Duganella dendranthematis: one gene and its partners. The protein of the gene in region 3 interacts with the protein of the main gene of each other region in a pairwise test. Links are inferred from orthologs where the notes say so. Each region holds a gene or a part of one and is shown on either strand. Other genes may lie near its edges. The genes, in order: HH213_RS21190, HH213_RS15005 and glnL.

Evidence for each region.
Region 1: the proteins of glnL (region 3) and HH213_RS21190 interact in binary tests that used the Escherichia coli proteins (3 or more experiments, as listed by UniProt). The link is inferred for Duganella dendranthematis from one-to-one orthologs.
Region 2: the proteins of glnL (region 3) and HH213_RS15005 interact in binary tests that used the Escherichia coli proteins (3 or more experiments, as listed by UniProt). The link is inferred for Duganella dendranthematis from one-to-one orthologs.

Annotation. Positions count from the first base shown.
Region 1 is NZ_CP051684.1:4,610,462-4,620,240, reverse strand. The notes cover bases 3,547-6,366. They hold HH213_RS21190 (P-II family nitrogen regulator), read right to left. Parts: upstream 5,216-6,366; coding sequence 4,877-5,215; downstream 3,547-4,876. Other genes in these bases: HH213_RS21185 (NAD(+) synthase), read right to left, coding at 5,319-6,366; HH213_RS21195 (tryptophan halogenase family protein), read right to left, coding at 3,547-4,466. Outside these bases: HH213_RS21200 (TonB-dependent receptor), read right to left, coding at 1-2,843; more of HH213_RS21195, read right to left, coding at 2,907-3,546; more of HH213_RS21185, read right to left, coding at 6,367-7,373; HH213_RS21180 (GNAT family N-acetyltransferase), read left to right, coding at 7,467-8,600; HH213_RS21175 (SDR family oxidoreductase), read left to right, coding at 8,749-9,492; HH213_RS21170 (putative quinol monooxygenase), read left to right, coding at 9,509-9,779. UniProt on the Escherichia coli protein: P-II indirectly controls the transcription of the glutamine synthetase gene (glnA). P-II prevents NR-II-catalyzed conversion of NR-I to NR-I-phosphate, the transcriptional activator of GlnA. When P-II is uridylylated to P-II-UMP, these events are reversed.
Region 2 is NZ_CP051684.1:3,303,356-3,313,200, forward strand. The notes cover bases 1,693-4,578. They hold HH213_RS15005 (P-II family nitrogen regulator), read left to right. Parts: upstream 1,693-2,909; coding sequence 2,910-3,248; downstream 3,249-4,578. Other genes in these bases: HH213_RS14995 (accessory factor UbiK family protein), read right to left, coding at 1,693-1,875; HH213_RS15000 (TorF family putative porin), read left to right, coding at 2,152-2,898; HH213_RS15010 (ammonium transporter), read left to right, coding at 3,262-4,578. Outside these bases: HH213_RS14990 (hypothetical protein), read left to right, coding at 486-1,583; more of HH213_RS14995, read right to left, coding at 1,636-1,692; more of HH213_RS15010, read left to right, coding at 4,579-4,800; gshA (glutamate--cysteine ligase), read left to right, coding at 4,928-6,229; gshB (glutathione synthase), read left to right, coding at 6,282-7,229; HH213_RS15025 (PTS sugar transporter subunit IIA), read left to right, coding at 7,277-7,684; HH213_RS15030 (HPr family phosphocarrier protein), read left to right, coding at 7,724-7,993; ptsP (phosphoenolpyruvate--protein phosphotransferase), read left to right, coding at 8,038-9,786. UniProt on the Escherichia coli protein: Involved in the regulation of nitrogen metabolism. Regulates the activity of its targets by protein-protein interaction in response to the nitrogen status of the cell.
Region 3 is NZ_CP051684.1:3,834,324-3,844,196, reverse strand. The notes cover bases 6,960-9,873. They hold glnL (nitrogen regulation protein NR(II)), read right to left. Parts: upstream 9,016-9,873; coding sequence 7,903-9,015; downstream 6,960-7,902. Other genes in these bases: glnA (type I glutamate--ammonia ligase), read right to left, coding at 9,617-9,873; HH213_RS17530 (DUF4124 domain-containing protein), read right to left, coding at 9,012-9,497; ntrC (nitrogen regulation protein NR(I)), read right to left, coding at 6,960-7,839. Also shown: HH213_RS17565 (TonB-dependent receptor), read left to right, coding at 1-2,601; magnesium/cobalt transporter CorA, read right to left, coding at 2,652-3,620; HH213_RS17555 (SDR family NAD(P)-dependent oxidoreductase), read right to left, coding at 3,692-4,477; HH213_RS17550 (AraC family transcriptional regulator), read right to left, coding at 4,559-5,467; HH213_RS17545 (SDR family oxidoreductase), read left to right, coding at 5,564-6,301; more of ntrC, read right to left, coding at 6,337-6,959.

The DNA of each region.
Region 1 (9,779 bases), 780 kb from region 3 along the record:
AACGGCAGACCGAAGGCCTGGTCGTTGTTGGTGGTCGGGATCAGGAATGAGCTGGCGGTCGGGTTCGTGTTCAGGCCGTTGTTGCCACGGCTGCCCCACTGGTTCACACCCAGCAGGTAACGCGAACGCCAGTTGTAGGCCACGCGCAGCGACAGGCCGTGCTGCTCGTACATCAGCGCCAGGTTGACCGTGTGACGCGACAGGCCCGGCAGCGGAGTCTTGCCGAACGCGCGCGCGTCGGTATCGCAACCGTTGATGCTGAGGTTGAAGTTGGACGACGCATCGTTACCCGAGCACCATGCTTCGTACACCGGATCTTTCAGCGTGCGTTCGCTTTCCACGTAGGTCCAGCTGGCCTGGGTGCCGATGCCACGCAGCCAGTCCGGCACGAAGTCGTAGTACTGCTGGTGGGCGATCTCGAAACCGCGGGCAAAGCCCTTGGCGCCGTTGACCGGACCGGTCACCACGAAGGTCTGCTGCTTGCCGGTCACATCGTTCGCCGTGTACGCATAGTTCTTGGTGACGATGATGTCCTTGAGGTCCTTGTTGAACAGCGAGAACGTCAGCGAACCGGCCTTGGCGAAGTACCATTCGGCGGTCAGGTCGACGTTGGTCGAAGTGATCGGCTTCAGCAGCGGATTGCCGTCGCTGGTGCCGGTCAGGCTGGTGCCGTTGAACGCCACGCCGGTGGTGTTGCCGGCGGCGTCGCGGGTGACCGTCTGCAGATGGGTGCCGCTCAGCGTGGTCTGCACCTGCAGCTGGTTGAAGTCCGGACGCGACATCGCTTTCGCCGCCGCAAAGCGGAATTGCAGTTCGTTGCTGGCCTTCATGCGCAGATTCAGGCTCGGCAGCCAGTTGCCGTAGGAATTCTTGAACGACTGCGCTTCCGCGAACGGCGCGATGTTGATCAGCTTATCCAGACCGGTAACGTTGACGCCGGTGCCCACCGATGGCGTGGACGGCGGCGTGTAGGCGACGTAACCGCTGCCGGCGCCCTGCGTGCGCACGTAGCGGATACCGACGTTACCGTCGATCGGGAACTTCAGGTCATCCCAGCCGAAGCGCAGCTGCGTATAGGCGGCGCGGGTCTTCTCGGTCTGCGTGTTGGTGGCGGCCGGGTCGTTGAACGTGGCCGGTTTCCACGGATCACAGGTCGAGCCTTGCTCCGCGCACAGCACGTCGTGGTACGCGTGGATCTTGCTCCACTGGTCGGGGAAACCACGCACCGTGGCCGAGTCGGCAAACAGCATGGGCGGCAGGTTGTATTTGCCGCCGAAGAAGTTGTCGATCTTCTGCAACGACGCACCGCCGGCGAAGCGCGGATCGTCCAGACGGGCCACGCCGGGAATCTGCCAGCCTTCCATCCACGGGAAGGTGATGGCCTGCCAGTTGTAGAACTTCTGCGCCTTGTTGTTGTCGCCTTCGCGATTGGCCAGGCGCACGCCGAAGCGGATGTCGCGCAGCACCGGATCGTCGAACGAATACTTGACGTCCGATTTCCAGGCTTTCTGGGTGGCCGTGGCGCGGTCCAGCGCCTCCTGGGTGTAGGCCCAGTAGTAGTTGTGCGCGTTGGCCATGTAGGCTTCCGAGCCGAGACCGATCTGTGGCACCTTGCCGGTCATGTCCATGGTCTGGTTCGGCAGGATGAAGCCGGTCGAGACGTCGGCGTCGAAGCCCTCGGTGGTCGAGCGCACGTGCTGGAAGTCATTGGTCCAGGTCAGGTCCGGCGACACGCGCCACTGCACGTTCAGCGAGATGTCGCGGGTGCTCGATTCACGCGTGTTGATGCGCTGCGAGCTGTTGAACGGCGAACCGCCATAGGTCGGATTCGAGATGGTGCCGCTCTGGAATGCGCCATTGCTGTCGAATACCGAATTGGCGCTGGCAACCTGCTGATACCACTTGTCCTCGGACGACGCTACCACGTGCTCGTCCAGGTCTTCCTTGTAGCGGGTCTTGAAGTAGGTCAGGCCGGCGGTCAGGTCCTTGTTCGGCTTCCATTGGAAGGCCGCGTAATCGCCGCGGCGGGTGCGGTCGAATTCCTGCGAGCGGTAGCCGACGCCCAGCGGTATCCATTGCGTCTTGTTGCGGTCGTACAGCGCAGGATCGGTCGAGTTCACGTGCGGGAAATACGGGTCGACGCCGACGCCGTCCGAGCGGCTCGGGCTCTTGGCATGGGCGAAGTCGATCAGCGCGCCGATCTCGCCGATGTCGGTCTGCCAGCGGTTCGACAGCAGCACGGTGGCGGTTGGCGATGGTTTGCCCTGGCGCAGCGTCGAATACGATTCCGACACCCCTACCGTACCCTTGAAGCCCTTGAAGTCGAACGGCATGGCGGTACGCAGATTGACCAGGCCGGCGACAGCGCCTTCCACTTGTTCCGCCGACGGATTCTTGTAGACATCCACGCCGGCCATCAGTTCCGGCGCCACGTCGGAGAAGCCGAGCGAGCGGCCGCCACCGGCCGAGAACGCGTCGCGGCCGTTGATTTCCGAGCGCACGTAGGTCAGGCCGCGCACCGAGACGCCGGAACCTTCCACCGATTGGCGGTTCGGGTCGCCCGCCATATTGCGGTCGATGGTGACGCCGGCGATACGCTGCAGCACTTCGGTGACCGACCGGTCCGGCAGCTTGCCGATGTCTTCGGCGACGATCGAGTCGACCACCTCGTCGGAATCCTGTTTGAGTTTTTGGGCGGATTGCAGGGCGGCGCGCTGGCCGCTGACCACCACCACCGGTCCGACGCTTGGGGTATCCGCAGTTTGCGCCCATGCCGGCACGGCGTGCAGCACAACCACCTGCGCGACCGCAGCGGCGATCGCAGTTTTCTGTAATTTATTCATTTTGTCTCTCTCCCTCTTGTAGGTTTTTTGTGATTCACTTGACGCCAATAATCGTTGAAAGGTTTATGCCTCCCTCAGTTTGTGATTGCTTGCCGCGCTCGCCGCCTGGCCGGCGACATACGCGCCGTGATCCGGCATGCGCGCGACGGCCTGCGTGATCAGGTCGCGCAATTCGGCGAAGTGGCCGTGCACCGCGCGAATGTCGACGCGCTCCGCCAGCGGGTCATGGCGCTTCGGCATCGCGCCCAGGCCCATCATCATCGCCACGAACGACGGTTCGGCGAAGCCGGCGCGGTCGAGGATGGCCACCCGTCCGGTCTCGCGGAACAGTTCGATCTGGTGGCGCAGCGAATCCGGGATCGCCATGTCGGCGCAGTAGCGCCAGAAATCCGAATCGTTACGCTTGGTCAGCTTGTAGTGCAGCACGATGAAGTCGCGCACCGATTCGTAGCGGCCGCCCATCACGCGGTTGAATTCGTTGGCCAGCGCCGGGCTGCAATCGCGCTCCGGGAACAGTTCCACCAGCTTGCCGACCGCCGTTTCGATCAGGTTGATGCTGGTCGATTCCAGCGGCTCGATGAAGCCAGCCGACAGCCCAATCGCCACCACATTCTTGACCCACGACTGGCGGCGGCGGCCGGTGACGAAGCGCAGCTGGCGCGGCTCGTCCAGCGCGGCGCCGTCGAGACCGTCGAGCAGCACCTGGCGTGCGCGCGCGTCGCTGGTAAAGCCGTTGCTGTACACATAGCCGTTGCCGGTGCGGTGCTGCAGCGGAATGCGCCACAGCCAGCCGGCCTCCTTGGCGGTCGAACGGGTGTACGGCGTCAGCTGTTCCACCGACGCGCATGGCACCGCCTGCGCGCTGTTGCACGGCAGGTATTCGCTCCAGTCCTCGTAGCCGGCCTTCAGCGCGCCTTCGATCAGCAGACCGCGAAAGCCCGAGCAGTCGATGAACAGGTCGCCTTCGAGGCGGCGGCCGTCAGCCAGCTTGACGGCGGTGACGAAGCCGCTTTCCGGATGCTGCTCGACGTCAACAATCATGCCTTCGACGCGCTCGACGCCGCGGGTGACCGCGTAGTCGCGCAGATAGGCGGCGTACAGGCTGGCGTCAAAATGGAAGCCGTAGGAATAGGCGTCGGTCATGCCCGGCGTCTGCTCGTTCGGCGGCGTGAACTTGCCGTGACGCGCCATGACCGAGGCCACCGACCAGTTCTCGATGTCCGGCATGCTGTTGAACGCCTGCGCCAGGCGCAGCCAATGCTGGTGCGCGCCGATGCCCGCCAGCGGCGGACCGAAATCGCCGAACGGATGGAAGAAACGGTTGCCGATGTGGCCCCAGTCCTTGAATTCAATGCCCAGCTTGTAGCTGGCCTGGGTCCTGGCGATAAAGTCGTCTGCATCCAGCCCCAGCGCCGCATTGTAGGCGCGGATGGTCGGCAGGGTCGCCTCGCCGACGCCGATGGTACCGATTTCAGGCGACTCCACCAGCGTCACCGCGCACGGCTGGGTGGGATGGCGCAACAGGCGCTGCGCCAGCGGCGCGGCCGTCATCCAGCCGGCGGTGCCGCCGCCGACGATGACAATCCTGCGAATCGGGCCGCCATGCACGTCATTGCTGCTCATTTCATCTCCTTAAAATGGGCAAGCTATGACAACGTTTTCATTTGTGCGCGAATAAGCGGCGGTGTAGTGTCCCGGAGCCGGGACAAGTGGGGGCACGGCCATGGCAGCGGCCGTCATCTGTTGCGTGATCAAAGTATGTCTCCCTCATTTTTTTATCCGGCCTCGCGTGCCGGTGTATGCAAGCTAACATTAATGCGATGACCGAACAAATAGTTCCAGATTCAGTGTCGCTGTTTAACCTCACTCGCTAAACAAGAGGTAACAAGGGGAAATTCTTAGAAAACGCTGTCAACGTAGATTTTATTTTGCCACTGACTCAATTGGCAAAATTGGGGAGCGCTTCCACATCGGCAATAAGTGGCAAAAAAAATGCCGGCTAAGCCGGCATTTCAAATGAAGTGGAAAGCGTTTTACACGGCGTCCGGTCCCGTCTCGCCGGTACGGATGCGGATCACCTGCTCCACGTTTTGCACAAAGATTTTGCCGTCGCCGATCTTGCCGGTGCGGGCCGCCTTGATGATAGCGTCCACCACCTGTTCGGCCACGCCGTCATCGACCACCACTTCGACCTTCACTTTCGGCAGGAAGTCGACCACGTATTCGGCGCCGCGATACAGTTCGGTATGGCCCTTCTGGCGGCCAAAGCCTTTCACCTCGGTGACGGTCAAACCGGTAACGTTGACCTCAGCCAGTGCCTCACGCACCTCGTCCAGCTTGAACGGCTTGATCACTGCGGTAATCTGTTTCATGACTTCTCCTTATATCCAAATCGAAAATCCGGGCAGCAGACTGCATGCTTTGATTGTATTGTAATCGACCCTCGCGTGCTGTCCATGTACATAAGCTTATTCTTTACACATGCACCGGAATGGCGCGTAGTTCTTCCATCCAAACAACGCTTTGCGCATCGCTCGGCGCCCGCCAATCGCCGCGCGGCGACAGCGAACCGCCGCTGCCCACCTTCGGTGCATTCGGCACGCAGCTGCGCTTGAACTGGCTGGTGCGGAAGAAGCGGTCGAGGAAGATGCCGAGATTCTTCGCAATCGCGGCCAGGTCGTACTGGTTGCGCGTGACGTGCTCGCCATCCGGCCAGCGGCCCTGCTCCTTGTCCTTCCACGCTGTATGCGACAGGAACGCCACCTTGGACGGGTTGAAGCCGAAGCGCAGCACGTAGTACAGGTTGAAGTCTTGCAGCTCGTACGGGCCGATGGTGCTTTCCGTGCGCTGCTCCGGCTGGCCGCCGGCGGCGCCGGGCACCAGCTCGGGACTGATCTCGGTGCCGAGGATGTCGAGCAGTACTTGCGCGTCGTTGCGGCCGATCACGCCGGACTCGGCCACCCAGCGCACCAGGTGCGAGATCAGCGTCTTCGGCACACTGGCGTTGACGTTGTAGTGCGACATATGATCGCCCACGCCGTAGGTGCACCAGCCTAATGCCAGTTCGCTCAGGTCGCCGGTGCCGATCACCAGCCCGCCGTGGTGGTTCGCCAGGCGGAACAAGTGGTTGGTGCGCTCGCCGGCCTGGACGTTTTCAAACGTGATGTCGTACTGTTCCTTGCCCTCCGAGTACGGGTGGTTCAGATCCTTCAGCATCTGAATACAGCTTGGGCGGATATCGATTTCCTGCGCCGTGCAGCCGACCAGCTTCATCAGCGCATGCGCCTGCTTCAGCGTGCGTTCGCTGGTGGCGAAGCCGGGCATGGTGTAGGCCAGGATGTTGGTGCGCGGCAGTTTCAGCTTGTCCATCACGCGCGCGCAGACCAGCAGCGCGTGGGTCGAATCGAGACCGCCGGAAATGCCGATCACCACTTTCTTAAGACCGCTGGTGGTCAGGCGCTGGGCCAGCGCCTGCACCTGGATGTGGTAGACCTCGTTGCAGCGCTCGTCGCGGCGGCGCGCGTCGGCCGGCACATACGGGAAGCGTTCGATGCAGCGCTTCAGCGCCAGCGGCTGGTCGTGTTCGAGTTCTAGCGGGAAGAACACGGTGCGAAACTTGCCGACCTCCGCCGCGTGGCGCTGCACTGATTGCGCGAACGTGTTCATGCGCATGCGTTCGCGCGACAGGCGCTCGAGGTCGATATCGGCAAAGGTCAGCGACGGTTCGTCGACAAAGCGCTTGGCTTCGTTCAGCAGTTCGCCGTTCTCGAAAATCACGCCCTGCCCGTCCCACGCCATGTCGGTGCTGGACTCGCCGCCGCCGGCCGAGGTGTACAGATAAGCGGCGATGCAGCGCGCCGATTGCTGGCCGACCAGCTGGTTGCGGTAGTTGGCCTTGCCCACCAGCGCATTCGACGCCGACAGGTTGACCAGCACGGTAGCGCCGGCCAGCGCCGCGAACGACGACGGCGGCACCGGCACCCAGACGTCCTCGCAAATCTCGACGTGGAATTTGAGCAGCGGCAGGTCGGCCACTTCAAACAGCAGGCCCGAGCCGAACTGCACGCGCTCGCCCAGCAGGTCGATCTCGGTGGCGACCGCGTAATCGCCGCTGCTGAACTGGCGCGCCTCGTAAAACTCGCCGTAGTTGGGCAGATAGCTTTTCGGCACCACGCCCTGGATCTGGCCGTTGGCGATCACCACCGCGCAGTTGTACAACTGATGTTCCACCCGCAGCGGCGCGCCGACCACCACCGCCATCTTCCAGTCGGTGGACGCGTCAAGAATCGCCGCCAGGCCATCGAGCACGCCGTCCAGCAAGGCGCGCTGATGGAACAGGTCGTCGCAGGTATAGGCGGCCAGACCCAGCTCGGGGAAGGCCACCAGCGCGGCGCCTTGGGCGGCGGCCTGTTCCGCCAGCGCGATGGTCTGTTCGGCGTTGTAGGCCGGATCGGCAATGCGGCACACCGGCGCGGCTACCGCGACGCGGGCAAAATCGTGGGTGTACAGATTGAAGAAATTCGAAGCCATGTTGGGTCTTTCGCGTACGCAAAATCCGATTATCGCACGGGCAAAGCGCGCCCGCATGCGCTAGACTGGCACATCAACGTGGAAGGAGATAGTGTGGCAGAAGCAGAGTTTACGATCATCGACTCATTGGCGGAGGTCGACCCGGCGCAGTGGCAGGCGCTGGCGGGCGACAATCCCACGCTGAGCTACACTTTCCTGCACGCGCTGCACGAAACGCAATGCGCCTCGGACCGCACCGGCTGGTCGCCGCGCTACCTGGTGCTGCACCGGGACGGCGTGCTGCAGGCCGCCATGCCGCTCTATCTGAAGGAGCACAGCCGCGGCGAATACGTATTCGACCATGCCTGGGCCGACGCCTTCCACCGCAACGGCATCCCCTACTATCCGAAACTGCTGTCGGCGGTGCCGTTCACGCCGGTGACCGGCAGCCGGCTGCTGGCCCACACGGCGCAAGACCGCCAACTGCTGGCGCGCGCCGCACTGCAACTGGCGCAGCAGCTGGATACCTCGTCGCTGCACATCTTGTTCCCCGACCAGCAGGACAAGCAGGCGCTGGCCGATGCCGGCTACATGCTGCGTGAAGGCGTGCAGTTCCACTGGGAGAACCAGGACTACGCCGACTTCGACGCCTTCCTCGCCACCATGAAAATGGACAAGCGCAAAAAACTGCGCCAGGACCGCCGCCGCGTGCAGGACGCCGGCATCCATTTCGAGCACCTGGCCGGCCGCGCCATCACCGACGAGGTGCTGCGTTTCTTCTACCAGTGCTATGTATCGACCTACCAGGCGCACTTCTCCAAGCCGTATCTGTCGCTGGCCTTCTTCCAGCGCCTGCTGGCGGAAACGCCTGACAGCTTGATGATCGTGCTGGCCAGGCGCGGCGAGCAACCAGTGGCGGTGGCGCTGAACCTGGTCGGCGGTAACATCATGTACGGCCGCTACTGGGGCACGCAGGAATTCGTCTCCGGCCTGCATTTCGAAACCTGCTACGTGCAGTCGATCGACTACTGTATCCAGCACGGCATCGCCCGCTTTGAGGGCGGCGCGCAAGGCGTGCACAAGATGTCGCGCGGCCTGGTGCCAACGCCGACCTGGTCGGCGCATTGGGTGGCCGACCGCCGTTTCGCCGACGCCATCGCCGATTTCCTGGCCCAGGAAACCGCCGCCATGAACGACTACATCGACGAGTTGTCCGAGCACATTCCCTTCAAAGCCGCCGACGACTGACGGCGCTGGCGCGCTCCCGTCGAGGGCGGCACACGGCCTTAATTGATACCATTGGTTGAAAATGAATGCGATCATTCATGACTACCGCCACTGCAATCGGACGCCCATACTGTGTTCATCAACTAACCACTTCCAAGAGGAACACATCATGAGCACCAATCTGAACGGTAAAGTCGCTTTCATCAACGGTGGTTCGCGTGGCATCGGTGCCGCGAGCGCCCGCCGCCTGGCACGTGAAGGCGCAACGGTAGCAATCGGTTACGCCGCGTCCGCCAGCGCCGCCGAAGCACTGGTTGCAGAAATCGAAGCCGCAGGCGGCAACGCCATCGCCGTCAAGGCCGACGCCACCGATGCGGCCGCACTGACTCAGGCCATCGACGGCGTCGCCGCCCGCTTCGGCCGCCTGGACATCCTGCTGAACAGCGCCGGCGTGCTGCTGATGGGGCCAGTGGACCAGTTCTCGCTGGAAGACTTCGACAAAACCGTGGCGGTCAATGTGCGCGCCGTGTTCGTGGCCAGCAAAGCCGCCGCCGCGCACATGACTGACGGCGGCCGCATCATCAACATCGGCAGCACCAACGCCCAGCGCATGCCATTCGCCGGCGGCGCAGCGTATGCCATGAGCAAGTCCGCTCTGACCGGCCTGGTCAAAGGCATGGCGCGTGACCTCGGCAGCCGTGGCATCACCGTCAACAACGTCGCGCCCGGTCCTGTCGACACGGAAATGAACCCGGCTACTGGCGATTTCGCCGCCACCATGCACGGTCTGATGGCGATTCCACGCCACGGCCACGCCGACGAAATCGCCGCCATGGTGGCCTACCTGGCCAGTCCGGAAGCCGCCTTCGTCACCGGCGCCGACCTGCTGATCGACGGCGGCTTCGCCGCCTGATCCCAGGGAGCCCATCATGACCTCACAAAATCGCCTTACTTTTATTGTGCACCTGCCGGCCAAGCCGGAACGCTACGCCGAGCTGGAAGCCGGCGTGCGCCAGGTGCTGACGGATATGTCGCGCGAGCCGGACTTTCTGAATTGCACGCTGCATCGCTCGCAGAACGATCCCAACACACTGGTGGTGTACGAAACCTGGAGCTGCGACCGCGAGTACTTCCTGCAGCACCACCTGCCCCGCCACTATCGCGCCGAGTTCGAACGCGAACTGCCTGGCCGCCTGGCCG
Region 2 (9,845 bases), 530 kb from region 3 along the record:
GCGCGCAGTTCGCCGGACAGCGACAGCTCGCCGGCAAATTCATACTGATGCAGGCGGCGCGAGGGAATTTGCTTGGAAGCAGCCAGGATGCCGAGCGCGATCGGCAGGTCGAAACGGCCGGATTCCTTGGGCAGGTCGGCGGGCGCCAGGTTGACGGTGATGCGTTGGGCGGGAAATTCAAAGCCGCCATTCTGGATGGCGGCGCGGACCCGGTCCTTGGCTTCTTTGACTTCGGTATCCGCCAGGCCGACGATGGTGAAGGCCGGCAGCCCGTTCGCCAGATGCACTTCGACGCTGACTTCCTGCGCCTCCATGCCGGCCAGGGCGCGGCTTTTCAGTATGGCAAGGATAGACATGACCGGGGGCTGGACGAGAAGAACCAACCGCCAGCGTAATCCGGCCCCCGGCCGGCTAGCTTGCGCTAGGCCAAACCATCTAGTATTTTCTGTGACAACATTTATCTTTTACTACAATTGGAGGAGTGAATGGCGACTATTGACGCTGCGGTTCCCGCGCAAAGCGAATTTGCTGATTGGCTGAGCAGGCTGCATGACTTTCTGTTAAAGGCTGGGAAAATCGCCGGTCTAATCGGAGCTTGCTGCGGATTTATTTATCTGCTTGCTTTTACCATGCAAACCGGCATCCCGTTTCCGCTTGAGCTGAACGTCTTGCCGACCACTTTATTAATCGTAGGGCTAACATCATTGGTTGCGTCTTTTATTGTCATTGCCGGGATGCTGATTCCTGCAATGACGGTGGACGACTTCGACTTCACCGGCGGGTACTTTAAAGCGTTTGACCAGCCCACTGCGATGGGGCGCCACCGTCTTAAACGCTACCTTCGGTGTACATGGATTCCGATGGCGCTCGCATTGGCGGGCTTGCTGCTTATCACCGGTATCATCGGTAAGCGATGGGAGGTGAGGGTACTCGGCTTACTTCTTACCGCGGTCTCCGCTGGCTGGGTATTCTTTACTCCTAGAATCCTTGGAAGATTCGAAGACAAACGCTTGCCGTATTTTTTCGCAACCTTCGGCCAGATTGCCATGTCAGCACTGGCGTATCTGCTGACGATCATCGTTTTCGGCATGATGTTTCCTGAAACCGGGCAGTGGCCATCCTGGCTCGGCGGGTTAGTGACCCTGCTGGTGTTTTCTCCCATTCATGCACTGGTTTCGATACCAATTTCAAAAGGCGGAAGTGGCGCCATTCTCCAGCCGCCGTACTATAAGCGAGAGACGATTCCCGCCATGCGGGTCGCATTATTCCTTGCTGCGACCTGGACAATCAGCTCTGTCATCCTGCCGCAAATGACTAGCAAGGTAGGCGGTGCGGCCTTACGTGTATTTCATGTTGGCGGCGGCTTGCCAGTTCAAATTTGCTTGAAAAGCAAACCTGCGGACAGCATAGCCAAACGCTTGGGATTTGGTGTGGATGACTGCTCGCTGCAACTTTCAATGCAGCTCGATATAGGAGACCGCTTTTACGTCTCCCTACTGGGTGAGTCGCCGGGGGAACCGGTGTATTTCAGACAGGACGATATTCGTCAAAAAATTTACTTCAAGCCCGCCAGTAAAAAATAAGGCGCAGCAGCCCCCGCGGCGCTGGGCCGCCAGCGGGGCTTACCGTCTGCATTTAGGGGTTGGCCTTGCCTTCCAGCTCGGCCAGGCGGCTTTCCAGCGCTTCCAGCTTGGCGCGGGTCTTGGCCAGCACCTGGGTCTGGATGTCGAATTCCTCGCGGGTCACCAGGTCCAGCTTGGAAAAACCTTGCGTCATCATGGACTTGACGTTCTTCTCAATGTCCTTTGCTGGTGAATTTTCGATGGCTTGGCTGATCTTGTTTTGCAAGTCATTAAAAAAAGTGTTCATATCCATAATATTCCTTGATCTAGTGGGTCTGTCGTTGCACCATCACGGTGCGACTCGGCGTCAATGTGGTGCGAAACCGCCGAAATCCCGCTGGCCGCTCGTCAGCATTCTCACTTTGGGGTGAGCGGGGCCATTATCAACCATGATACGCCACCTGTTTGCTGAACAACATTAGCTGGCACACATTCTGCTAAAGAAGCCATGAATGCTTTCATCGCTTCGCTTAACAAGGATTTTAAACCGCAACTGCTAATCAAGTTCAACTCACTAGGAAAAACAATTATGAAAATGGCCCAGAACTTTACCCTGATTGCTGCGTTGACCTTAGCATTCGCGTCCATGGCGCGCGCCGAAGAAGCGACACCCGCTCCTGAAGCAAAACCAGATAACGAAGTCAGCTTTAACGCTGCCGTTGTCAACGATTACCGCTACCGCGGCGTATCGCAAACGCATCTCGACCCGGCCTTACAAGGCGGCGCAGATTACGTGAACAACCCGACCGGTCTGTACGTCGGCACCTGGCTGTCGAGCATCAAATGGATCAAGGACGGCGGCGGCGACGGCAGCGTCGAGTGGGATATCTACGCCGGCAAGCGCGGCGCCATCACCGATTCGATCAGCTACGACGTCGGCGGCCTGTACTACTTTTACCCGTCCAACAAGCTGCATCCGAGCGCCAATACCTTCGAGCTGTACGGCCAGCTGTCGTTCGGCCCGGCGTCGATCAAGTATTCGCAGTCGACCACCAATCTGTTCGGCTTTGCCGACTCCAAGAATTCGGGCTATGTCGATGCCCAGCTGAACCAGGAAATCTCCGATGGCTACACGTTGAATCTGCACGTCGGCCACCAGAATGTAAAAAATAACGGCGCCTCCAGCTACACCGACTACAAGGTAGGCCTGACCAAAGATTTCGGCGTATTTAGTGTGGCATTGGCGGCGGTCCGTGCCGACACGAATGCATACGTCGGAAACGGGAAGAACCTGGGTAAAACCGGCGCCATCCTGACCATTTCCAAAACCTTCTAAGCGAGGCCAGTATGAAAATGATTACCGCCATTATCAAGCCGTTCAAGCTTGACGAGGTGCGTGAAGCCCTGTCGGCGATTAACGTGCAGGGCATTACCGTGACCGAAGTGAAAGGCTTCGGTCGCCAGAAGGGCCACACCGAGCTGTATCGCGGTGCCGAATATGTCGTGGACTTCCTGCCGAAGACCAAGATCGAAGCGGCAGTCGACGACGCGGTCGTCGAGCAGGCCATTGAAGCGATTGAAGGCGCTGCCCGCACCGGCAAGATTGGTGACGGCAAAATCTTCGTGACCAACCTGGAACAAGTGATCCGCATTCGTACCGGTGAAACCGGCAACGAAGCTCTCTAAGAGGATGATGAGAATGAAGAAAACTATAACAAGCGTGCTGGCTGGGGTCTCCATCCTGTTTGCATTGGCCGCACCTGTGCACGCCCAGGACGCCAAACCGGCGGATGCGCCTGTCGCTGCGGCTGCCGCCTCGGCGCCAGCACCGGCCGCCGCACCAGCGCCTGCCGCTGCCGCACCGGCTGAAGCCGCGCCAGCTGCTGCCGCGCCAGCCGCCGCCGCACCGACCCCGCAGAAGGGCGACACCGCCTGGATGATGGTCTCGACGCTGCTGGTGATCCTGATGACGATTCCTGGCCTGGCGCTGTTCTACGGCGGCCTGGTCCGTTCCAAGAACATGCTGTCGGTGCTGATGCAAGTATTCATGGTGTTCGCGCTGATCATCGTGCTGTGGTGCATCTACGGTTACTCGCTGGCGTTCACCGAAGGCAATGCGTTCTTCGGCAACCTGCATGACCGCACCTTCCTGAACAATATCTGGGATCCGGTCAAAGGCACGTTCGCCTACGCCGCCACCTTCAGCAAAGGCGTCGTCATTCCCGAGTTCGTGTACGTGGCGTTCCAGGGTACTTTCGCCGCCATCACCTGCGGCCTGATCATCGGCGCCTTCGCCGAGCGCGCCAAGTTCACCGCCGTGCTGGCGTTCATCGTGATCTGGTTCACCTTCGCTTACCTGCCAATGGCGCACATGGTCTGGTTCTGGACCGGCCCGGACGCGATCAAGGACGCCGCCACGCTGGCGTCGGAAACCGCCAAAGGCGGCTTCCTGTTCCAGAAAGGCGCGCTCGACTTCGCCGGCGGCACCGTGGTGCACATCAACGCCGCAGTTGCCGGCCTGGTCGGTGCTTTCATGATCGGCAAACGCGTCGGCTACGGCCGCGAATCGATGGCCCCGCACTCGGTCACCATGACCATGATCGGCGCCTCGCTGCTGTGGGTGGGCTGGTTCGGTTTCAACGCCGGCTCGGCGCTGGAAGCTGCTGACATCGCCGGCCTGGCGTTCATCAACACCCTGCTGGCAACCGCCGCCGCGACCGTGGCCTGGGTCTTCGCCGAATGGATTTTCAAAGGCAAACCATCGATGCTGGGCGGTGCTTCGGGTGCGGTGGCAGGTCTGGTCGCCATCACCCCGGCCTGCGGTTTCGTCGGTCCAATGGGCGCACTGATCATCGGCCTGCTGGCTGGCGTGGTCTGCCTGTGGGGCGTGAACGGCCTGAAACGCCTGCTGGGCGCCGATGACTCGCTGGACGTGTTCGGCGTGCACGGCGTCGGCGGTATCCTGGGCGCGATCCTGACCGGTGTGTTCGCTGCACCGTCGCTGGGCGGCCAGGGCGTATTCGACTATGTTGCCAACAAGGCATCGGCTGACTACTCGATCTCGTCGCAAGTGATCGTGCAGGCGACCGGCGTCGGCGTGACCATCCTGTGGTCCGGCATCGTGTCGATCATCGCTTACAAGCTGGTGGACATCGTTATCGGTCTGCGCGTTCCGGAAGAAGAAGAACGCGAAGGTCTGGACATCACCACCCACGGCGAGTCGGCATATCACTCCTAAACCCATTCTTAATTAACAAGTTTTCATCAAAAAGCGCCCTGCGGGGCGCTTTTTTTATTTCCAGCCTTTAAAATGATGTTTTTGCCCTCATTTGGCATAGTCCGCACGGTAATAAGGAAGTAATAACATGGTTCCCCACCTCGTCACGGCCCTGAGCGGACCACTGCTCGACCTGGAAGAAAAAATCCTGGCCGCCACTCCCGCAATCGAACGCTGGTTCCGCCTGGAATGGCAGGAGCATACGCCGCCGTTTTATTGCTCGGTTGATATGAGGAATGCCGGCTACAAGCTGGCGCCGGTGGATACCAACCTGTTCCCCGGCGGCTTCAATATGCTGGCCACCGAGATGCTGCCGTTGTCGGTGCAGGCCGCCATGGCCGCGATCGACAAGTATTGCCCGGACGCGCGCAACCTGTTGCTGATCCCCGAAGTGACGCAGCGCCACCCGACCTACTGGCAGAACGTGGCCCGGCTGATGCAGATTTTCCGCCAGACCGGCCTGCATGTGCGGCTCGGTTCGCTGTCGCCGGAGGTCACCGCGCCGACGCCGATCGCTCTGCCGGATGGCAATATGCTGGTGGTCGAGCCGCTGGTGCGCTCGCCGAACGGCCGCCGCGTCGGCCTGAAAGACTTCGATCCATGCACGATTCTGCTGAATAACGACCTGTCGGCCGGCATTCCGGAGATCCTGCAGAACATCCACGAGCAGAGCCTGCTGCCGCCGCTGCACGCCGGCTGGGCGCTGCGCCGCAAGAGCAATCACCTGAACGCCTATGACGAGGTGTGTAAGAAGTTCGGCAAGCTGATCGGCGTCGATCCGTGGATGCTGAACCCGCTGCACGCCAAGTGCGACGCCGTCAATTTCCGCACCGGCGAGGGCTACGACTGCCTGGCCGCAAACATCGACACGCTGCTGGCCAAGATCAAGAAGAAGTACAAGGAATACGGCATGAAGGAGCAGAAGCCCTTCGTGATCGTCAAGCCGGACGCCGGCACCTACGGCACCAGCATCCTGACCATCAAGGATTCCAGCGAGATCAAGGACCTGACCCAGGCCCAGCGCGACAAGATGATCGTCATCAAGGATGGCAAGGAAGTGACCGACTTCATCATCCAGGAAGGCGTGCCGACGTTCGAGAGCATCCGCGAGGCGGTGGCCGAGCCGGTGGTGTACATGATCGACCGTTATGTGGTGGGTGGCTTCTACCGCATCCACGCCGAGAAGGGGATCGACCAGAACCTGAACGCGCCCGGTTCTCAGTACGTGCCGCTGGCGTTCGCGCAGCAGCACGCGGTGCCGGACCTTAAGGCTAAGCCGGGCACGGCGGCGCCGAACCGCTTCTATGTGTACGGCGTGGTGGCGCGGCTGGCGCTGCTGGCGGCGTCGCTCGAAATGGAACGCACCGACCCGAATCCGGAGGTCTACTGAGCGGTTTGCGGATCTCGGCTAAAATCAGGCATTAACTCTACTGGATGCACCCATGAAAATCGCTTTCCTCGCCGATCCGCTGTCGACCTTCAAGACCTACAAGGATTCCACCTACGCCATGATGGTGGAGGCGAACCAGCGCGGCCATGAGGTGTACGCCTTCCAGCAGAAAGACATGGCGGTCGAGCAGGGCGTGGTCACGGCGCGCGTGCAGCGCATCAGCTTTACCGGCGATCCGAAAGACTGGTACCGCGCCGCCGATCCGGTGGAAACCAATCTCGGCGAGTTCGACGCCATCCTGCAGCGCAAGGATCCGCCGTTCGACATGGAATACGTCTACAGCACCTACCTGCTGGAGCTGGCCGAGAAGCAGGGCGCCAAGGTGTTCAACAAGCCGTCCGCCATCCGCGACCACAATGAAAAGGTCGCCATCACCCAGTTCAGCGAATTCACCTCGCCGACGCTGGTGACCGGCGACGAAGCGCGCATCCGCGCCTTCCAGAAGCAGCACGGCGACATCATCCTCAAGCCGCTGGACGGCATGGGCGGCGCCGGCATCTTCCGCATCGGTGCCGACGGCATGAACCTGGGCTCGGTCATCGAGACGCTGACCGGCAACGGCAAGTACACCATCATGGCCCAGCGCTTCATTCCGGCCATCGACAAGGGCGACAAGCGCATCCTGGTGATCAACGGCAAACCGGTGCCGTTCTCGCTGGCGCGCATCCCGCAAAACGGCGAAGTGCGCGGCAATCTGGCGGCCGGCGGCATCGGCGTGGCGCAGCCGCTGACCGAGCGGGACTTTGAAATCGCCAATGCGCTGGGACCGATTCTGGCCGCCCGCGGCCTGTTACTGGTAGGATTAGATGTTATCGGTGATTTCCTGACGGAAGTAAACGTCACCAGCCCGACCTGCTTCCAGGAGATTACCCAGCAGGCCGGCTTCCCGGTGGCGGCCACTTTCATCGATGCGGTGGAAGCGGCGGCAGCGGGGAAATAAGTCTCCGGTGACAAGAAAATTCTAATCCTGACTGGCGGTTTAACAATATGGTAGGCATACTACTTATGACGCACGCGCCACTGGGGCAAGCCTTTCTTGCGGCTTGCGCCCACGTGTTCCGTGGTCCCACCGAGCACCTGGAAGCGATCGATGTGATCGCCGACCAGGACCTCGGCGAAGTCCAGGACCTGGCGGCGGCGGCCATCAAGCGTCTCGACGATGGCGATGGCGTGCTGGTGATCACCGACGTCAAAGGTGGCACCCCCGCCAACTGCTGCAACCGGCTGGCCGACGCGGGCCGGGTGGAGGTGATTGCAGGCATCAGTTTGCCGATGCTGCTGCGCGCCATCACCTACCGCCGCGACACGCTGGATGTGGTGGTCGAGATGGCCCTGGCCGGCGCGCAAAGTGGAGCCGTGCGCGTCGACAACCGGATCCGCGTCGGGGAAACCTGACGATTTTTTGCAATGCGCATTGATTGAGACAAAACAAAAATGATTCAGCAAGAACTCGAAATTATTAACAAGCTTGGTTTGCATGCGCGCGCCTCCGCCAAATTTACCCAACTGGCAGCAAAATACAAAAGCGATGTCTGGCTGACCCGCAACGCCCGCCGTATCAACGCCAAGTCCATCATGGGCGTGATGATGCTGGCCGCCGGCAAGGGCGCCAAGGTGCTGCTGGAAGCCGACGGCGACGATGAAGCCGATTGCGTCGCCGCCTTGAGCGCGCTGGTCAACGACAAGTTCGGCGAAGGCGAGTAATGGGGGCGGAGCGCAGCCGACCCCGTTTCCCCGCAGGCCCGCCGATGGCCTCGTTCACCTTGCATGGCATTCCGGTGTCGCGCGGCATCGCGATCGGCCGCGCACACCTGATGGCGCCGGCGGCGCTGGACGTCAAGCACTACCTGGTGGCCGAGGAGCAGGTCGAGGCCGAAGTCTCCCGCTTGCAGCAGGCGCTGGCCGCCGTCCACAAGGAACTGCAAACGCTGTGGAATGAACTGCCCAAGGACGCCCCCACCGAGCTGGGCGCGTTCATCGATGTGCATGCGCTGATCCTGTCCGATCCGATGATTTCGGAAGCGCCGCTGGACATCATCCGCGCCCGCCACTATAACGCCGAATGGGCGCTGCTGACCCAGATCGATGAGCTGTCGGCGCAGTTTGACGAAATCGAAGATCCCTACCTGCGCGAGCGCAAGGCCGATATTCAGCAGGTGGCCGAACGGGTGCTGAAGGTGCTGCTCGGCACCGAGCGCTCGCTGCCCGAGCCGGCGCCGACCGGCGACGATGAATACCAGCCGCAGATGATCATCGTGGCCCACGATATTTCGCCGGCCGACATGCTGCAGTTCCGCGACCGCTCCTTCATCGGTTTCGTTACCGACGTCGGCGGCCAGAACTCGCACACGGCCATTGTCGCCCGCTCGCTGGATATTCCGGCGGCGGTCGGCATGTCCGGCGCCTCGACCCTGATCGAGCAGGACGACTGGCTGATCATCGACGGCGAAGCCGGCGTGGTGATCGCCAATCCGAGCGCGCTGATCCTGAACCAGTACCGCGAACGCCAGGGCGCCGCCGCCCGCGCGCGTAAGAAGCTGCAGAAGCTGAAGAAGACCCCGGCCATCACTAAGGACGGCACCGAGATCACGCTGCTGGCCAATATCGAGCTGCCGGACGATTGCCCGGCCGCGCTGGAAGCCGGCGCCAATGGCGTGGGCCTGTTCCGCTCCGAATTCCTGTTCATGGGCCGCAACAACAAGATCCCGTCGGAAGAAGAGCAGTTCGAGCAGTACAAGAAAGCGGTCACCGCCATGAAGGGGCGGCCGGTCACCATCCGCACGCTGGACATCGGCGCCGACAAGCCGCTCGACCAGAGCGAGCAGACCGCATTGAACCCGGCGCTGGGCCTGCGGGCGATCCGCTACTGCCTGGCCGAGCCGCAGATTTTCCTGACCCAGCTGCGGGCGATTTTGCGCGCGTCGGCGTTCGGCAAGGTGCGCATTCTGATTCCGATGCTGGCGCACGCCTTCGAGATCGACCAGTCGCTGGCGATGATTGCCCAGGCCAAGGCCGAACTGCGCGAGCAGGGCGTCAAGTTCGACGACGAGGTCGATGTCGGCGCCATGATCGAAATTCCGGCGGCGGCCCTGGCGCTGCCGATGTTCGTCAAGCGCATGGACTTCCTGTCGATCGGCACCAATGACCTGATCCAGTACACGCTGGCGATCGACCGGGTTGATTATGAAGTCGCACACCTTTACAATCCGCTGCATCCGGCTGTGCTGCAATTGATCTCGATGACGATTGCGGCCGGGCATAAAGCCGGGATCGACGTCGCCGTGTGCGGCGAAATGGCGGGCGATGTCAAATTGACGCGTCTGCTGCTGGGCATGGGATTGCGCGAGTTTTCGATGCATCCGGCCCAACTGCTGTCGGTCAAGCAGGAAATCCTGAACAGCGATCTTGCGCGCATCTTGCCGCAAACCCGCAAGATCATGCGCTCGATGGAACCCAACGTGATTGCAGACGCGGTCGAACAATTACAGTTGATGTGAACTGGCGGGACCCACCATTCGCGGTCCCGCCCTGATAGATGGCCCGTGGGGCCGCCCCC
Region 3 (9,873 bases):
GAAACGTCGCTGCCGGTGCAGGTCGTTACCAAGGCTGATATCGCCAAGACCGGCGCCACCAGCACCGAAGAACTGCTGCAATCGATCTCGGCATTCTCGTCGGCCGGCGGCACCACCAACGCCACGGGCGCGGGTAGCTCGACCGGCGGTCTGTCGTCGATTTCGCTGCGCGGCCTGGGTTCGACCCGGACGCTGGTGCTGGTCAACGGCCGCCGTCTGGCCGCTTTCGCCGGTAGCGATGGCGCCTCGGTCAACATCAACGCCATTCCGCTGGCCGCCATTGAGCGCGTGGAAATCCTGAAAGACGGCGCTTCGGGCGTGTACGGCTCTGACGCCGTGGCCGGCGTGGTCAACTTCATCCTGTCGAAGCGCGTGGAAGGCATCGAAGTCACCGGCACCTACGGTTCGCCAAGCGAAAGCGGCGGCGGCCAGAATGGCCGTGCCTCGATCACCGGCGGCTTTAACAACGACAAACTGAACGTCGTTGCGTCGGCCTCCTACGAGAAGGAAAAAGCACTGTTCGGCCGCGACCGTTCGTATGCTGCCTCGGCCACCCGCCTGCCTTACTACAACTCGACCGCTACCGGTCAGGGTAACATCCAGGGCGCCTGGGATCTGCAAAACGGCCCGGTTACCGGCTTCAGCAACGGCGGTTCCGGCTTCGGTAATCCGCTGGCCATCGGCGACAAATGCAGCACCATCAAGATGAGCACCATCGCCGTCGGCGCCAAGGGTGCACCTTACTGCGCCTACGACAGCGGCCCGGACGTCGGCCTGACGCCGGATCGTGAACTGTACAACTTCACCAGCAACCTGACCTACCAGCTGAACGAGAACCATCAGCTGTTCGCCGATCTGCTGTACTCGCAGAGCAAGGTGACCCAGACTTATCAGCCTTCGCCGGCCCGCGCCGACTTCTTCGCCACCGACGGCGAGTTTGACAAGCAAGGCGTGACGCCAGCCCTGCTGCTGATGCCATCGAATCCCGTCTACCAGTCGATCGCCGTGCCGTACCTGACCAGCCAGGGCTTCACCTCGCTGATCGGCCAGCCACTGTCGATCACCTCGCGCGTCTTCGACTACGGCCCACGCCAGAACGTCGACACCGCCAAACAGGCACGCATCGTGGTCGGCGCCAAGGGCACGCTGAGTTTTGCTGACTACGAAGTCGGTCTGAGCCACAACGAGTCCAAGCTGGAAAGCGCGGTCACCACCGGCTACTTCTCGCAAGTTGCCTACGCAAAAATCATCAACAACAGCAACTGGAACCCATGGGCGGCAGGCGGCGTGCAAACCGGCGCCCTGGCTGACCAGCTGAAAGGCGCAGCCTTCAGCGGCACCTTCCTGAACGCCAAGTCGACCAGCGACGCCTTCGACGCCAAGATCACCGGCGATTTCTTCAACGTGGCCGGCATCACCCCGCAATACGCGCTGGGTCTGCAGTCGCGCAAAGAGAAATATACGACCGATCCAAGCGCAGCCTACGAGTCGGGCGACATCTCCGGCCTGGGCGGCTCCGTGGTGCCGATCGACCGCAGCCGCACTGTCAACTCGGCCTTCGGCGAATTGAGCATTCCTGTGCTGAAATCGCTGGAAATCAACTTGGCCGCACGTGACGACAAGTACAACGACGTCGGCAACAGCGCCAACTGGAAAGGCAACTTCCGCTGGCAGCCAGTCAAGGAACTGGTGCTGCGCGGTTCCTACGGCACCGGCTTCCGCGCACCGTCGCTGGTCGACCTGTGGACCCCGCAAACCCTGGGCACCTCGGAACAGTTCAACGATCCGGGCACCAAGCAAAACGGCCTGCAAGTCAATTCGCTGACCGGCGGCAACCCGAACCTGAAGCCAGAGAAGTCGAAACAGTATTCGCTGGGCGTGGTCTGGCAGCCAGTGGCGTCGACCAGCATCGGTGTTGACTTCTTCAACATCAACATCCGTGACATCCTGGCCACCCCGTCGGCACAGGAAGTGGTGTCGCGCTTCCGCGCTGGCGATCCGGCCTACGCCGGCCTGGTCACGCTGCTGGGCAACGATATCCAGAGCATCAAGCAAACCCTGGCCAACACCGGCAACGCCAATGTGCAGGGTCTGGACGTGTTCGCCAACTGGAAGGATAACTTCAGCTTCGGTAAGCTGGACGTGAACCTGAACGGTACCTACATGGATGACTTCGACCAGACCAGCCCAGGCGGCGAAATCTCGCACAAAGTCGGCACCATCGTTGACGATACCGGCACCCCGGTCATCGGCGCGCAGAACGGCGGCGTGGTCCTGCGCTGGAAACACCAGCTGGCTGCGACCTGGAGCCAAGGTCCATGGGCCACCACCCTGATCCAGAACTTCCGTACCGGCTATCAGGTTGGTCACGACCTGAACGACGACAAAGTGTTCATCGGTGCTGAAGCGACCTACGACGCCAACGTGACCTGGAAAGGCATCAAAAACCTGACCCTGGCACTGGGTGTGAAGAACCTGTTCGACAAGCAGCCACAACCGATTGGTACCGCAGTGACCAACCAGTTCCAGGCCGGCTACGACATCAACCAGTATGATCCACGTGGCCGCTTCGTCTACGTGACCGCTGGCTACAAGTTCTAATCGCTAGCGTTTGAATCAGGCCCGCGCGGTGCAAGCCGCGCGGGCTTTTTTTATAACCAGCCGGCTTTCTTGAAACGCCGATGCAGGTACAGGCACACGCTGATCATGACGGCAATCGCCATCGGATAGCCGAACTTCCATTCCAGTTCCGGCATGTATTTGAAATTCATGCCCCACAGCCCGGCAAACGCCGTGACGATCGCAAAGATCGCCGCCCATGCCGCCAGCCGCTTGTTCACTTCACTCTCGTCAATCGCCACCATCGACAGGTTGACCTGGATCGCCGTGGCAATCGTGTCGCGGATCCCGTCCAGTGAACTGCTGATGCGGTGCAGATGATCGTGCACGTCGCGGAAGTATTCCTGCGTGTCCTGGCACATCGCCGGCACGCGGCCGCCGTGCAGCCGGCCCACCGCCTCCATCAGCGGCGCCACCACATGGCGCACCGTGGTGACCTTGCCCTTGAGCTCGTACAGGCGCTGGATGTTGTCGCGCTGGCGGCCCTGGGTGAAGATCAGCTCCTCGATTTTTTCCAGTTCGGTTTCCAGCATGTCCAGCACCGGGAAGTAACGGTCCACTACCGTATCCATCAGCGCGTACAGCACGAAGGCCGGGCCCAGCCGCAGCATGTGCGGCTCCTTCTCGGCGCGTGCGCGCACGCTCTTGAAACCTTGCTGGCTGCTGCCGTCGCGTGACGACAGAATATAGTTCTGGCCGACGAAGATATCGACCTCGCCCACCGCCACCTCGCCGTCGTGGCACTCGATGGTCTTGACCACCACAAACAGCGAATCACCATACTCCTCAATCTTGGGCCGCTGGTGGCCGCGGCTGGCGTCCTCCACGGCCAGTTCGTGCAGACCGAACTCGTGCTGCATCACGGCCAGCTCTTCCGGCTCCGCATCGTGCAGGGCCACCCAGACAAACGTCTCCGGTTTCTCGACATATTCGCTGATGTCTTCCACCGCAATGTCGGCCAGTTTTTTACCGTCCTGATAGGCCACACAATTAATCAGCATACGCATTCCATGAAAAAGAAAAAGCCCCTGGCTTCACAGCCAAGAGCTTACCTCAAGCGCGCTGGGACGGCTTAAGCCGCTTTGAAATAGCGTGCGGCCGGCCTGCTATGCGATAGATTCGGCGCCAGCGCCTTGCGCGCGTCATCCATGCGGACGAAATCGTTGACGTCGGGCAGCGATGGCAAGGTCACCAGTTCACGCTGGTCGAAACCGGCCAGCGCAGCGTCCACCAGGTCTTCCGGCGTCATGACGATCGCGGTGTCCAGATGTTCCAGCGGCAGGCCGGAGCGGCCCCAGAACGGCGTGCCGATGGCGCCCGGCAACACCGCCTGCACCTGCACGCCCTTGTCGCCCAGCTCGTGGTGCAGCGATTGCGTCAGCGCCAGCACGAAGGCCTTACTGCCGCCATAGGTGCCGTTCAGCAGCTCCGGCTTGAGCGCGGCAATCGACGAGATGTTGATGATCGCACCTTCGCCGCGCGCCACCAGGCCGGGCGCGACCGCGCGGGTCAGGCGCGTCAACGCGGTGACGTTCACGTTGATCAGCGTATCAAGTTCTTCCGGCGTGGAATCGACCAGGGACTTGACCGCGCCGAGGCCGGCGTTGTTGACCAGCAGGCTGATGCTGCTATCGCTGGCCAGGCGCTGCTCGACGCGGCGCAGGTCGGCTGTCACGCTCAGATCGGCGGCGATGGTGTCGACCTGGCGGCCGGTGGCGGCGTGCAGCTGCTGTGCCAGCGTCGACAGCTTGGCGGCGTCGCGCGCCACCAGGATCAGATCGTAGCCACGGCGCGCCAGACGGTCAGCGTAGACTGCGCCAATGCCCGAGGACGCGCCGGTAATGAATGCGGTTTTCATATTTTTTGCTCCCGTCAAAGTAAGTTGATGGAAGCAGTGTATGCCGCACCGCAGTGGCCGAGAGGACGAAAAAACCTCTTTTCAGGCCATTGTGGCGGTGGGCGACGACGCATACCGGGTCGGCGACACGCCGACGTGCCGCGTGAACGCCACACTGAACGCGCTGGCCGAGCCATAGCCCACCTGCCCCGCCACCTCGGCCACGTTGCCCTGCTGCCGGCGCAGCAGGTTCTTGGCCTTGGCCATGCGCCAGCGCAGCAGGTACTCCATCGGCGCCACCCCCACGGCGCGGCTGAAGCGCTCAAAGAACGCCGAGCGCGACAGCGCAGCCTCCTTGGCCAGCTGCGCCACCGTCCACGGCGCGGTCATTTCCTCGTGCATGCGCCGCAACGCCAGTGCCAGCCGTTCATCGGCCAGGCCGCGCAGCAGGCCCGGCGCGGCGCTGATGGCGCTGGCGCGCAAGGCTTCGATCAGCAGCACTTCCAGCAGATGCGCCAGCACCACTTCCCGCCCCGGCCGCCGCGCGCGCGATTCGTCACCGACCAGCTGCACCAGCGTCGACAAGCGTGCTTCGCCGCGCACATGGATCAGGCGCGGCAGCAGCGACACCAGCAGCGCCGCATCCGGCGAATCGAAGGCGCAATGGCCGATCAGCAGCACCGCCTCGGGTGGACGGTCCGGCGGGCCGAAGCGGAACTCGCCGTTTGGCAAGGCCAGCGGCGCCATGTCCAGTGCGGCGGCTGGCGGCGGCTGCACGCTGCTCATCGAGAACGCATGCGACTCCGGGATCAGCACGAAATCGCCCTGCTGCAACGGCAGCGGTTCCCGGTCACCGACCGTCAGCAGGCTGGCGCCTTCCAGCACCGCGCAATAAAACGGCTGGCCTTCATGCGAGCGCTGCACACGCCACGGGCCGGCGGCGCTGACGACTTTGGAATAGCGGATGCGTGGCTGAAGCAAGCTCACTACTTCATCGAGGGGATCGGTCATGTCTGGACGCTTGCTAACGAAAAATGGACTATCGATTGTAGCAAGTCCGGCGATGGGTAGCTACAGTGCTGTCATACCCACCCAACAGGAGTTCCCATGAAAACCATCCTCATCACTGGCTGCTCGTCCGGCTTTGGCCTGGAAACCGCCCGCTACTTCCTGGAACGCGACTGGAAAGTCATCGCCACCATGCGCACGCCCAACGCCGATCTGCTGCCGGCATCGCCACATCTGCGCGTGCTGCCGCTGGACGTGACCGATCCGGATAGCATCAGCAAGCTGATCGAAACCGCCGGCCCGGTCGACGTACTGGTCAACAATGCCGGCATCGGCTTGCTGGGTGCGCTGGAAGGCATTAGCCTGGACAAGGTGCGCGAGGTATTCGAGACCAATACCTTCGGCACCATGGCAATGACGCAGGCGGTGCTGCCGCAGATGCGCGAGCGTAAGGCCGGTGTGATCGTCAACGTAACCTCCAGCGTGACGTTGAAATCGCTGCCGCTGCTGTCGGTGTACACGGCCAGCAAGGCGGCGGTGAATGCGTTCACGGAATCGCTGGCGCTGGAACTGGCGCAATGCAATGTGCGCGTCAACCTGGTGCTGCCGGGACGCGCGCCGACCACCAGCTTCGGCGCCAACGCGCAGCCGCGCATGCAGGGCGCGATTCCGGAAGCCTACGCGGCCATGGCGCAGCATGTGTTTGCCGGCTGGGCACAATCCACGGAAGAAGTGACGCACGCCATCGATGTGGCGCAGGCGGTGTGGCAAGCCGCCACCACCGCCGACGCACCGATGCGGATTGCCGCCGGCGCCGATGCGGTAGCGCTAATGTAACGTCGTTCCCGCACACGCGGGAACGACGGGTGGCGTCAGTCGTCCTTGGCGCCGTCGATGCCGAGTTCGGCGATCTTGCGGGTGATGGTGTTGCGGCCAATCCCCAGACGTACCGCGGCGTCGTTCTTGCGGCCGTGCGTGTGCTTGAGCGCGGTGCGGATCAGCGCCGACTCAAACTGCCGTCCCAGCACCGCCATCACCTCCTGCTGACCGCCGCTGAGCATGCTGGCAGCCTGCATCTCCAACAGTCCCAGCCACGCGTCCGGCGACACGTGCGCGCTGCCACCCGTCTCCGCCACCGGCGCCGGTGTGACCGTGCCATGATGCTGCGGAGCGCCATAGCTTTCGGCTGGCGTCGCCGTCAGCGCTGGCGTGCTGCCCGCCTTCTCCTGCGACAGTTCCAGCGGCAGATCCTTGATCTCCACCGTTTGCCCCGGCGCCATCACCGTGATCCAGTTGCACAGGTTTTCCAGCTGGCGCACATTGCCCGGCAACTCCAAGCTGCACAAGAACTGCAACGCCGCATCGCTCATGCGCTTGGCTTCCACGCCCAGTTGTTTCGCGCTCTGCACCAGGAAGTGACGCACCAAAATAGGGATGTCCTCGCGCCGCTCCCTCAAACTGGGCAAGCGCAAACGGATCACATTCAGGCGATGATACAAGTCTTCGCGGAACAAGCCTTCGCGCACGCGCTGTTCGAGATTCTGGTGCGTAGCGGTAATCACGCGCACGTTCGCCTTCAGCGGCTGGTGGCCGCCGACGCGATAGAAATGGCCGTCCGACAGCACCCGCAGCAAACGCGTCTGCAAGTCAAACGGCATGTCGCCGATCTCATCGAGGAACAGCGTGCCGTTCTCGGCCTGCTCGAAGCGGCCGCGACGCGTCGTTTGGGCGCCGGTAAAGGCGCCGCGCTCGTGGCCGAACAATTCGGACTCCAGCAAATCCTTGGGGATCGCCGCCGTGTTCAGCGCGATGAACGGCTGTGCCGCGCGCGGCGAGTGCTTGTGCAGCGCGCGCGCCACCAGCTCCTTGCCGGAGCCGGACTCGCCGGTGATCAGCACCGTCACATTCGATTGAGAGAGGCGACCGATCGCGCGAAAGACCTCCTGCATGGCCGGCGCTTGGCCGAGGATTTCCGGCGTTTCCGCCGGCCCCGATTCAACGCTGGTTTCGCGCAGGCTTTCGTCCAGCGCGCGCCGGATCAGCTCGACTGCCTTGTCGATATCGAACGGCTTGGCCAGGTATTCAAACGCGCCTCCCTGGAACGCCGCCACGGCGGAATCCAAGTCGGAGAAGGCGGTGATGATGATGACCGGCAGGCCGGGGAAGCGTGACTTCACCAGCTGCAGCAAGTCCAGGCCGGAGTCGCCCGGCATGCGGATGTCGGACACCAGCACCTGCGGCGTCTCGTACTCCAGCGCGGCGATGGCGTCGCGCGCATTGGCAAAACTCTTGGTCGCCAGGTTTTCCCTGGCCAGTGCTTTTTCCAGTACCCAGCGGATCGATTCGTCGTCGTCTACTATCCAGATTGGCTTCATGTGTTGTATTTTTTCCGCGATGATCGTCAATCAAGGGACACGGTCCGCAATGCCCGCCGCGGCTTATGGCAACGGCAGCAAAATACGGAAATCCGTACATCCAGGCCGGCTCTCGCACTCGATCACGCCCATGTGCTGTTGCACGAAGGTCTGTGCCAAGGTCAGTCCCAGCCCACTGCCGCCCTCCCTGCCTGAAACCAATGGGTAGAAGATACGGTCGCGGATCTGGGGTGCGATACCCGGTCCATTGTCAATGATATGCAAGTCTAATGCCAGCCCGTAGCGGACCTTGGCCAAGGTCACCTGGCGCGCCACCCGCGTCTTGAAAACGATCTGCGCTTCGCCGCCGTCGATCTGTGCCGCCAGCGCCTGAGCGGCGTTGTGCGCGATGTTCAGCACGGTCTGGATCAGTTGCTCCTTATCGCCGCGGAACTCGGGAATCGACGCATCATAATCGCGCAGAATCGTCAGGCCGGACGGGAACTCCGCCAGCATCAGGCTGCGCACCCGCTCCAGCACTTCGTGGATGTTAACGTCGCCGACGATGTGCGGCCGTCGGTGCGGCGCCAGCAGGCGGTCCACCAGCGTTTGCAGGCGGTCGGCTTCCTTGATGATGACCTGCGTGTACTCGCGCAGCTGCACCGCATGCGCACCGGGCAGTTCCATCTCCAGCAACTGCGCGGCGCCACGGATGCCGCCCAGCGGATTCTTGATCTCGTGCGCCAGGTTGCGGATCAGTTCCTTGTTGACCTGGCTCTGGTCGAGGATGCGCTCTTCGCGGTCCAGCTTGAGATGCTGCTGGTTCTCGCGCAGCTCGATCAGCACGCCGCCAACCGGATCTTCTACCGCCGACACGATGCTGTGCACATGCAGCGGTTCGCGGCCGGGACGCTCCAGCGCCAGGTCCTGGCGCAAGTCGGAGAATTTGTGTTCGCGCGCTTGCGCGCAGGTATGTTCCAGCTCGTCCGGATTGAGGAACTGCGCGCTCAGCGTCTGGCGCGACAGCGCCTTCAGCGAGCTTTCCAGCAGGTTCTCGGCGGCCGCGTTGGCGTAGGCGATATGGCCCTGCGCGTCGAGCAGCACCACGGCCGAAGCCAGCAGTTCCAGCCCCGCCAGCGACGGCGGCCGGTGGATGGCGGCGGCCGCGCGGGCCGCGATCTTATTCACTATGCTCATCGGATATTCGCGATCTCACGTTTCAAGGCATCGACATTCTTTTCCGAGCGGCTGATGCTGTCGCGCAGCGCGGCCACCCGTTCCTGGTACTTGGCGTAGTTGCGTTCATCGCCGCGCCGCTCCGGCTCGCCGCCGTTGAATTCGCGCCGCAGCTCGGCCAGCTTTTGCTGCTCGTTCTTCAGCTCGTCTTCGAGAATGCCGCGGCGGTCGGCGTCGCGCGCCTTCTGCTCCGCGCTGTCGACACGCGGGAACTCGCCCGGCGTGGCAAGCGGTTGCGCAGCACGCGGCGCCGCAGGAGCGCTACGCCGCGCCGGCGCCGGCACCGTCATGCCGGGCAGATCCATCAGCTTGCAGTAGCTGCCACGGTTGATGTCGGTGAACTCGACACTGCCGCCGGGCGGCTGGCATTTATAGATCTGTCCATGCGCCGCCGCCGAGGCCAACAACGCCAGCAACACACTCAGTTTCAAACTCATTGTCATTCGTAAATCCGTGGGTGGAACAGTCCACCCGAATATACAGCATCCAAATAAAAACGCGGGGAAAGCATCAGCTCGCCCCGCGTTGGATACCGCTTCACCAGCGCCGTAGCGCCCGGTGATTACAGCGAGTAGTACATGTCGAACTCAGCAGGGTGAGTGGTCATGCGCATGCGCTGCACGTCCTGCATTTTCAGTTCGATGTAAGCATCGATCATCGAATCGCTGAACACGCCGCCACGGGTCAGGAACTCGCGGTCTTTGTTCAGGGCGTCCAGCGCTTCTTCCAGCGAGGCGCACACGGTTGGGATCAGTGCGTCCTCTTCCGGCGGCAGGTGGTACAGGTCTTTCGACGCTGCTTCGCCTGGATGGATCTTGT